2 regions of the Rhodococcus sp. FW305-130 genome follow, and region 2 is predicted to be linked to the other one. Evidence: riboswitches for the same ligand, from Rfam matches in the RefSeq annotation. Region 2 holds a riboswitch; the other holds the start of a gene.
The links. A riboswitch is a leader RNA that binds a small molecule or an ion and turns the genes downstream of it on or off. The one in region 2 is predicted to bind thiamine pyrophosphate.
Positions count from the first base shown of each region.

Region 1 (4,325 bases), on a different contig from region 2:
GATACCCAGCCCGGTGCCGATCGGTGAACCGAGCGGCATGACCGCAGCGCAACCAACCTCTTCGAGGCGAAGCGCCAGCACCGGATCGTCCGTCGTGTACGGCAGAACGGTGAATCCGTCGTCCACCAATTGTTCTGCGGCGGAGACGAGTTCGATTGCGTCGGGCAGCAGCGTCCGCTCGTCGGCGATGACTTCTAGTTTGACCCAGTTCGTCTCGAGCGCTTCGCGTGCCAACTGCGCCGTCAGCACTGCTTCGGCGGCGCCCCGACACCCGGCGGTGTTCGGCAACGGTTCGATTCCGAGACGACGAAGCAGGTCCAGAACACCCGTGCCGCCGGCCGCGTCGACTCGCCGCATCGCGACGGTGGTCAGTTCGGTGCCGGAGGCGACAAGCGCTTCCTCGAGCACCGCAAGGTTGGCGGCGCCGCCTGTTCCGGTGATGAGCCGGGAACCGAAGGTGCGGCCAGCGATAGTGAGAAGGTCCTGCTCAGCCACCCTGCACCGCCGTGAGGATCTCGATTTCCCAACCACGTCCGACGGATTCGTCCCAACGCCCGCGAGGAAAGAGCGCACCGTCGACGGCGACGGCGATACCCTTGCTCGGCAACTCGAGGTGCGTCAGTAGCTCGGTCACCGTGACTGCTCGATCGAACTCGAGATCTTCGCCGTTGACGGTGATCCCGATCGGGACCTGCTCACTCATGAATTTTCCTTAACTACTGCGAACCGCTCGGGTTCGGTTCCTTTTACCTCGACCAAAGATGTGCCGTTCAGCAACGCGACCGTCGCATCGGCGGTGACGGGCGTCAGCAGGACACCGTTGCGTCCGTGTCCGGTGGAGACGACAACACGATCGGACACGCGCCCGATCAAGGGCAGGTTGTCCGGCGTCATGGGACGCAGGCCTGCCGCGCATTCGTACAGTTCGTATTCGCCGATCGCCGGCATCAGTGCCTCGGCGTCGTTGATCAGGTCGCGTACTCCGGCCATCGTGACCTGTGTGTCCTCACCGGACTCGTATTGTGTTGCGCCGACGACGATTCCGTCACCGCGCGGGACGAGGTAGGCGGGCCGCCCGTGGACGCTTCCGCGGATGGTGCGGCTGGGCGCCGGGGTGACTCCAGGCCTACTCCGCAGGCGAAGGATTTCGCCCTTGACCGGGCGTACCGGTAACCCGGGCCACAGCTTGGGTGACGCGATACCGGCGGTGAGCACTATCTGGTCGGTATCGAGTTCGGCGAGGTCGTTGACGGCACGCGCGATCAATTCGACACCGGATTCCGCACAGGCCTTCTGCAACGCCTCCAGCAGAAGTCTGTTGTCGACGGCGGACTCACCGACAGCCATCAGTCCCGACCGGATGCCCCGGCCGAGCATCGGTTCGAGTTCGCGGATGCGGGCGCGACCGAGAACTTCGAGTTCATGGCCCTGCGCGGTCACCCACTCGGCGATGGTCTGCAGGTCCTGCGCGTCGGCCGCATCGAGTGCAACCGTCAGCGAACTGTCCGCGGTGAAGACCGATGGCCCGAACTTTCCGAGCTCCTCACCGAACGTCGGCCACCGTTCCAGGGACGCCGCACCAACCGTCAACGCTGTCTCTTCACCCGGCCAGCCTTCGGAAAGCGGGGCGAGCATTCCGCCCGCCACCCACGAAGCACCTGATCCAATGGACGGGTCGTACAACCGAACGGACCACCCGTCGCGGGCGGCTCGCCACGCAATGGCGAGACCGATGACACCGCCGCCGACAACCGACACCGTACGAGCGTGTGTACTCACGAAACTCCACCTCCACTTCCTGCGCCGGCATGATCCGGGTCAGGTCTGACGGTCGGGATCTGGTCGCGATCCCCTCTCAGCCCCACGAACCTCGCAGTCACGACAAAAAGTGACAACGACGTTTCAGGACTCCCGTGTCGAACCTTGCTCCCTAGAGGCTACCGTTTGCTCCGTGCACCCCACACATCCCAGTAACGTCATCGACCGGCGCGAGCGCCTGGCAGCAGCACGGCTGTACCTGTGCACCGACGCGCGCCGCGAGAAAGGCGACCTCGCGCAGTTCGCCGAGGCAGCATTGTCCGGCGGAGTCGACATCATCCAATTGCGTGACAAGGGCTCTGCCGGTGAGCGCGAGTTCGGCCCGCTCGAGGCCAAGGACGAACTGGTAGCACTGGGCATTCTCGCGGCCGCAGCGCGACGCCACGGCGCATTGTTGGCCGTGAACGATCGCGCGGATCTCGCGATGGCTTCCGGTGCCGACATCCTCCACCTCGGGCAGAACGACATTCCCGTCCCCTACGCACGAACCGTTGTCGGTGAAGACGTCGTCATCGGGCGTTCGACGAGTAGTCGCGCGCAGGCGAGTCTGGCCGCAATCGAAGAGGGCGTCGACTACTTCTGCACCGGGCCGGTCTGGGCGACACCGACCAAACCGAATCGAAGTGCGTCCGGTCTGGAACTGGTTCGATCGACCGCCGACGCCGCACCGCCGCGCCCATGGTTCGCAATCGGCGGCATCGACGAGGAACGCCTGCCGGAGCTGCTCGATGCCGGTGCCACGCGCATCGTCGTCGTGCGTGCAATCACGCAGGCGTCGGATCCCCAGGCGGCTGCGCAGCGCCTCGCCGCCGCCGTCGCTGGACGCTGAAAACCGGTAACTGGCGACCGTCAACTGTTTGCCGGGCGATTTCTGCACAGTTACGGGTCAGCACGCCTGACTCGAAACATGAACGGAAGTTGTCCGATCAGACAACAAACCCCCAGTTCCTAGGTGCGATTGGATGTCCGAAAAGTCGGATTACGTGATCTTGATCACAGTTGTTTCGATTGCGTGTCACATCCCATTCGGTTTGTTGTAGTTTACCTCCAGTTACTAACTGAACCTAGGAGCACTAAATGGGATCCCTCGACACCGGCTCGCTCAGCACCGAATCGCTCGAAGACCTGAACCTCGGCAAGATCAGCGAGCTGCTCAAGCTCGGTATCACCGCGGTCAGCTTCATCACGGCGCTGAACTCGCTCAGCTGAGCCTCGTTTCGGTCGGGAGACCGAAACACAGAAGGGCCGGACTCCTGAGGAGTCCGGCCCTTCTGCTGTATATGCCCTGTTAAGACTGCGTACTCGACGCCTCGGACAGGTTCTGGTCACTGCCTGACTGCTCACTGCCTTGGTGGGAACTGCCTCGGTGGGAACTGCCTTGGTGCGAGCTGCCCGACAACCATCCGAAGCCACCGTCTTCGAGTACGACGGTGTGTGGGTCGCCGGGCTGTAGGTCTTCGGTCTCGGCTGGTACAGGCGCAGTCCGGAGCTCGGGCCACGAGGAACCGAATCCCGGATGCAATGGCAGCGAATCGACGTCGGCTTCACGCACCCACCGCAACTCGGTGCTCTCACCGTTGGCAACCGTCGACAGTGGATGTGCCGCATCAGCCACGACGGTGGTGTAGGTCCACCCGCTCTCCGCGTGCATCGTCACTACCTCACCGCGGACGCGAACGGCGTCTTCGGCGATTCCGGCTTCTTCGTGTGCCTCCCGGACAGCGGCGTGCGTCGTGCTTTCGTGTGAGTCCCGTGCTCCACCGGGCAATGCCCAGGTACCACCTTGATGGCTCCACGCCGCACGATGCTGCAGCAAGACCAGGGGCGATCCGTCCGAATCGGGGGCGCGCAGAAGCAGTCCAGCGGCTCCGTGTTTACCCCAATGCCGAGTACCGTCCGGTCCGATCGACCAACCGTCACCGTCACCACGCATCGACTACCTCGCTCCGCCTGCTCTCGCCGTTGTCCCACACTAACCGTTTCAAACTGCTCCAGGTGTAGGTGATGCTTATATGCTCGCGAAGATGCCCTGAATCATTTCTCGGCGGCATCATTTCTCGGTAGCCCGCCTACAGCGAAGTGAGGTGCTCGATGGTCGACCGTGTCGTCCCGTCCATCGAACCCCGGTCGCTGCCGCCCTCCGAGGGCACTTCGGTATCGGCGGAGGACGAGCGAGCACTTCTGCGGCGCGAACTCCAGGCATTCATGTCCTCGACGCCCGGCCGGTTGACCGTCGTCGGAGTGATCTTGATTGCGATCACCTTGATCGCCGGACTCCTCGCCACCGCAGCGATCGAGAACCGACAGGCGAACCTCGACCTCCTCCTCGTCGAAACCGAACCTCTCGCCAACTCGGCCCAGAACCTCTACAGCGCGTTGTCTTTGGCAGACGCCGCCGCGGCCACCGCCTTCATCTCCGGCGGCCTCGAACCCGCCGAAGTACGCGACCGATACACGCAGTCGATCGGTGAGGCGTCGGCGGAGATCGTCCAGGCATCGGCCGGTCT
Region 1 covers NZ_JBYTAP010000009.1:289,472-293,796, reverse strand. Annotated here, with positions in the region: gene AC3WQS_RS26800 (thiazole synthase) at 1-495, opposite strand, end outside; gene thiS (sulfur carrier protein ThiS) at 488-703, opposite strand; gene thiO (glycine oxidase ThiO) at 700-1,779, opposite strand; TPP riboswitch at 1,779-1,925, opposite strand; gene thiE (thiamine phosphate synthase) at 1,952-2,647, shown strand; gene AC3WQS_RS26780 (hypothetical protein) at 2,896-3,027, shown strand; gene AC3WQS_RS26775 (NUDIX hydrolase) at 3,107-3,751, opposite strand; gene AC3WQS_RS26770 (GlnX family signal transduction membrane protein) at 3,910-4,325, shown strand, end outside.
Region 1: linked by a shared signal. The riboswitch ahead of thiO (glycine oxidase ThiO) and the one ahead of AC3WQS_RS30170 (TenA family protein) in region 2 are both predicted to bind thiamine pyrophosphate.

Region 2 (4,325 bases):
GAGTCCGATGGTCATGGGGAAGAACGTTGCAAGTGCGATCACCAACACCTTCGGCAGCAACCCGAAGCCGAACCAGATGATCATCAGTGGCGCAATGGCGATGATCGGCAAGGTCTGCGAGACGACAAAAAGTGGTACCAGCGCGCGTGACAACCACGGCGAAAAGTCCACGACCACAGCAAGAATCCAGGCCAACACCAGTGAAACAGTGAAGCCGACCAACGTGACCTGCAATGTCGACCAGGCGTGGCCGGAGATGATCTCGCGGTTGTCCCACCCCTGGGACAGAACGCGCCCCGGAGACGGAAGTACTTGCGGCCGAATCCCACTGATCTCGACGTAGATCTGCCACGCCGCCACGAGGAGCACCACCACGGCGAGCGCGGGAAGCGCCCGCCGCATGGCCGAGACCAGCCGTCCGCTCACGTCAGGACGCGTCGAGATACTCATTGGTGAAGTACTCCGACCAGTCCGGCTTCTGGGTCAACGGCTTCCCGTCCGGTCCGGCGAGCAATCCGTTGTCGAAGAGGAATCCCGAATAACCCGACCAGGTTTCGAGGTTCTGCGTACCGACGACGCCGTTGGCGTCTTTCATGTAGTCGGCGGCAAGCATCCGCTGACTGTCACGGACGAGGTCTTCGTCGGTGAAAGCTCCGGGGTTCGCGTCGATGAGATCCTGCGCGGCCTGGTCCGGGTTGTCGGCAGCAGTCTGATATCCGCGTTGAACGGCGTTGACGAACTTGCGTGCCTCGTCGGGATGGTCCTTCAACCACTGCTGGTTGCCGTTGATCACGATCGAATACGCATCGGGGAAGCCGTAATCGGTGTACTGGAAGTACCGCATCGGAGTTCCGTTTCGCTCCGCTTCGAGGCCTTCCCACGCAAAGTAGGAGACCGTGAAATCTGCCTGCCCCGAGTACACGGCTTCGTAAGCAGACGTTCCGAGCGTGACCGTCGTGAAGTTCCCGGTCCCGCCGTCGTTGCGGATGATCTGCTGCAGCGTTTCGACTTCGCCGGGATCGCCGAACCCAGCGTACGTCTTTCCGTCGAGATCACGCGGGCGCGTGATGTCCGCACGATCCGCCTTCACACCGATGCCGGTGGCGCGGTGCTGAAGTGGCGCGATGACGGACGTCGTGGCGGCGCCGGCCGCTCGGGCGAACGTGGCCTGACTCTGTGTGCTGATGCCGAACTCCGCGTTGCCGGCGTCGACCAGGGTGTCGGGAGAGGTGTTGTTGTACGGCAGGATCGAGACGTCCAGACCGGCGTCCTCGAAGTAGCCCTCTTGGAGTGCAACGTACAAACCGGTGTGGTTCGTGTTCGGGGTCCAGTCGAGTGCGAACCGAATGGTCCCGTCGGAAGAGCCGGTGTCAGCGGCGCATCCGGTCAGAACTGTGAATGCGGCTGCGATCGCGGCAGACGTGGCAAGTGTGCGGCGCAGCGCCGCAAACGACATCACGACGCCGGCCAAGGCTGCTGGTGGAGTGCGGAATCCCAGAACATCAACTCGTAGCGACTGGCGATGCGGAATGCTTCACTCATCGCCTCACGCTCTGTCTCGGTGGCTGCTTCGGCCGCAGCATCGACCAGTACGCGGGCCTGCGCCACCGACTCGTGGAATTCGGGTGCGTCGTACGTCGTGACCCACTGTGCGTACGGATGCGACGGATCGGCGTCGAGTACCTCGCGCGCTGAAGCGGCAAGATCGCGGCCGACCTCGGCGTAGATCCAGAAGCAGGGGAGTACTGCCGCTGCGGAGACCGGGTAAGGCGCAGTTGCCGCAGTCGCCGTCAGATACGAGACGTATCCCAGGCAGGCCTGCGAATGCTCGAGCCTTCCCGATCCCGCTGGAAGAATTCCACCGGTGAGAAGTCCGTCGTGAAGCGCAGATTCCACTGTCGCTGCCGTGGACGCGGAATTCGACCAGAAGCCCGCCGACTGCGGATCCGGGGCGTGGGCCGCGACCAGGGACAACGCTTTCGAATACCCTTCGAGATAAAGCTTGTCCTGCTCGATGTACGTGCGGAACGCGTCGAGAGGCAAGGTTCCGTCGCCGAGGCGTTCGAGGAACTCGAGTGAGTCGATCGACTCGCGGAGGACCTTCGTCTCGGCCCAGAGCCGATCGGTGAACCGATCCGTCGACGGCGCTGTGGCCACCGAGTTTTCGGCAGAATTGTATGCAGGCTGCGTAGTAGCCATGACATCCCTTCGTCAGCATTACCTGATCAGGTTCCCGGGTGTGTTCTCAGCCCCGCCCATGCGGAGCACCCCGTGTCAGAACTAGGCGACCTTAACACCGAGCCTCTGCTTCGTCGGCGCCTACCTGGCAGTTGAGTAGTCGGCGCACATCGGCCTTATGTTGGTACGTTTGGTCTTGTTTGCCACACGCGCGGGTCGGGAGGGGATTCAGACATGGAGACCGACGTTCGACCGAATCTCGGCGAGGACGGAACACTCGTGATCCGTGCCCGCGGCGGAGAAGCCCGCGGGTATCCGGATGGCGGAGTATTCGCGTGGAAGGGCATGCCATACGCAGCAGCGCCGGTGGGTGCGCGGAGGTTCCGCGCGCCGCAACCCGCTGAGCCCTGGGACGGGGTGCGCGACTGTCGTGAGTTCGGGCCGATCGCGCCGCAGGGCCAGAGCCCGGCGGTTCCGATCGACCGGGCCTTCAAAATCGACGAGGACTGCTTGTCGATCAACGTGTGGGCCCCGCGCCCCGACGGCACGCCGCGACCGGTGATGGTGTGGATTCACGGCGGCGCCTACTGCCTCGGGTCCGCCGCCCAAACGATTTACGACGGCCGTCATCTGGCTGAAACCGGTGACGTCGTTCTCGTCTCCTTCAACTATCGCGTCGGAGCCCTCGGATTCCTGGACCTGTCTGGATTCTCCACCGCGGATACCGTTTTCGAATCGAACTGTGGTCTGCGAGACCAGATTGCGGCACTCGAATGGGTTCGAGACAACATCGACGCCTTCGGGGGTGACCCGAGTGCGGTGACGGTGTTCGGTGAGTCCTCCGGCGCAGGATCCATCACGACGCTCATGACCTGTCCGAGCGCCGAAGGTCTGTTCCATCGTGCGATTGCCCAGAGTCCTCCCGCGACCTCCGTCTACGGGGCCGAGCGCGCCAAGACCGTGGCGGAGCGGTTTCTCGAACTGCTCTCGATCGACCCTGAAGACGCAGGCGATCTGCTGACCACGGATCTGGAACTGCTCGTGAAGGCAAGCGATGACCTGGTCAACGAAATTCCGACCCGGATTCCGGGAACTTTGGCGATGGCACCCGTTGTCGATCGTGATCTGGTGCCGCACTACCCGGTTGCGGCTTTCCAGAAGGGTTACGCGCACCGAATTCCACTGATCATCGGTTCCAACAAGGACGAGGCGTCGATCTTCAAGTTCATGAAGTCTCCGCTGATGCCGGTGAGCGCGCAGTCGGTCGAGGCCATGCTGCAACTGCTGGCGGATGATCACCCAGACATCTCCGCGACCAAACTTGCCGAGATCATGTCGGCTTACCCTGATCACGCGAAACCAAGTGGCGCGCTGGCACTGTCGCGGGACGCGGCGTTTCGCATGCCGACTCTGTGGATCGCCGACGCCCACTGCAGGCATTCCCCTACGTGGGTCTACCGCTTCGATCACGCGACGCCGATGCTCAAGGCGGCGCGGATCGGTGCGGGCCACGCGACCGAATTACCTTATGTATTCGGCAATTTCGGAACCCTGAACGTCGACCCCACGTTCTGGCTGGGTGGACGGAAGGCTGCGATGGAGGTAGCCGGCCGTATTCAACGGCGATGGTTGGCCTTCGCGCGGCATGCCGTGCCGGCAGCTCTCGACGGTTCGAAGCACTGGGCGCCGTACGAGGAAGAGAGGCGGTCGACGCTGTTGATCGACTCGGCTGACACCCTCGTCAGCGACCCCGATCACGGACTGCGCGTCGCCTGGGGAAACGACGTGATGGGGTTCAACTGACGTCGGTCGAGTGTCGCGGACGATCCAGTTCGCGAAGCACCGGCAGGGAGGCACAGACTGCGGCGATCAGGATGATCGGAATCGACAGGGCCACAAAGGTCGACGCGATTCCGAGTTGATCGAGCAGAGGGCCGACCGCGAGGTAACCCAGCGGGCCGGCGGCGTAGGCAGTCGACGTCATGACACCGACGACGCGTCCGCGCATGTGCTCCGGGCTGTGGGTCTGCATGGCGTAGTTGGCGATCGGGCCGACTGGTCCGTAGACGAGACCCTGCAGTCCGGCGAGCACGAGGATCACCCACAGCGGAGGCAGAAGCGCCATGGCAAGCATCGCTATGCCGAGA
Region 2 covers NZ_JBYTAP010000014.1:47,944-52,268, reverse strand. Annotated here, with positions in the region: gene AC3WQS_RS30180 (ABC transporter permease) at 1-450, opposite strand, end outside; gene AC3WQS_RS30175 (ABC transporter substrate-binding protein) at 428-1,456, opposite strand; gene AC3WQS_RS30170 (TenA family protein) at 1,456-2,199, opposite strand; TPP riboswitch at 2,187-2,282, opposite strand; gene AC3WQS_RS30165 (carboxylesterase/lipase family protein) at 2,413-3,981, shown strand; gene AC3WQS_RS30160 (MFS transporter) at 3,974-4,325, opposite strand, start outside.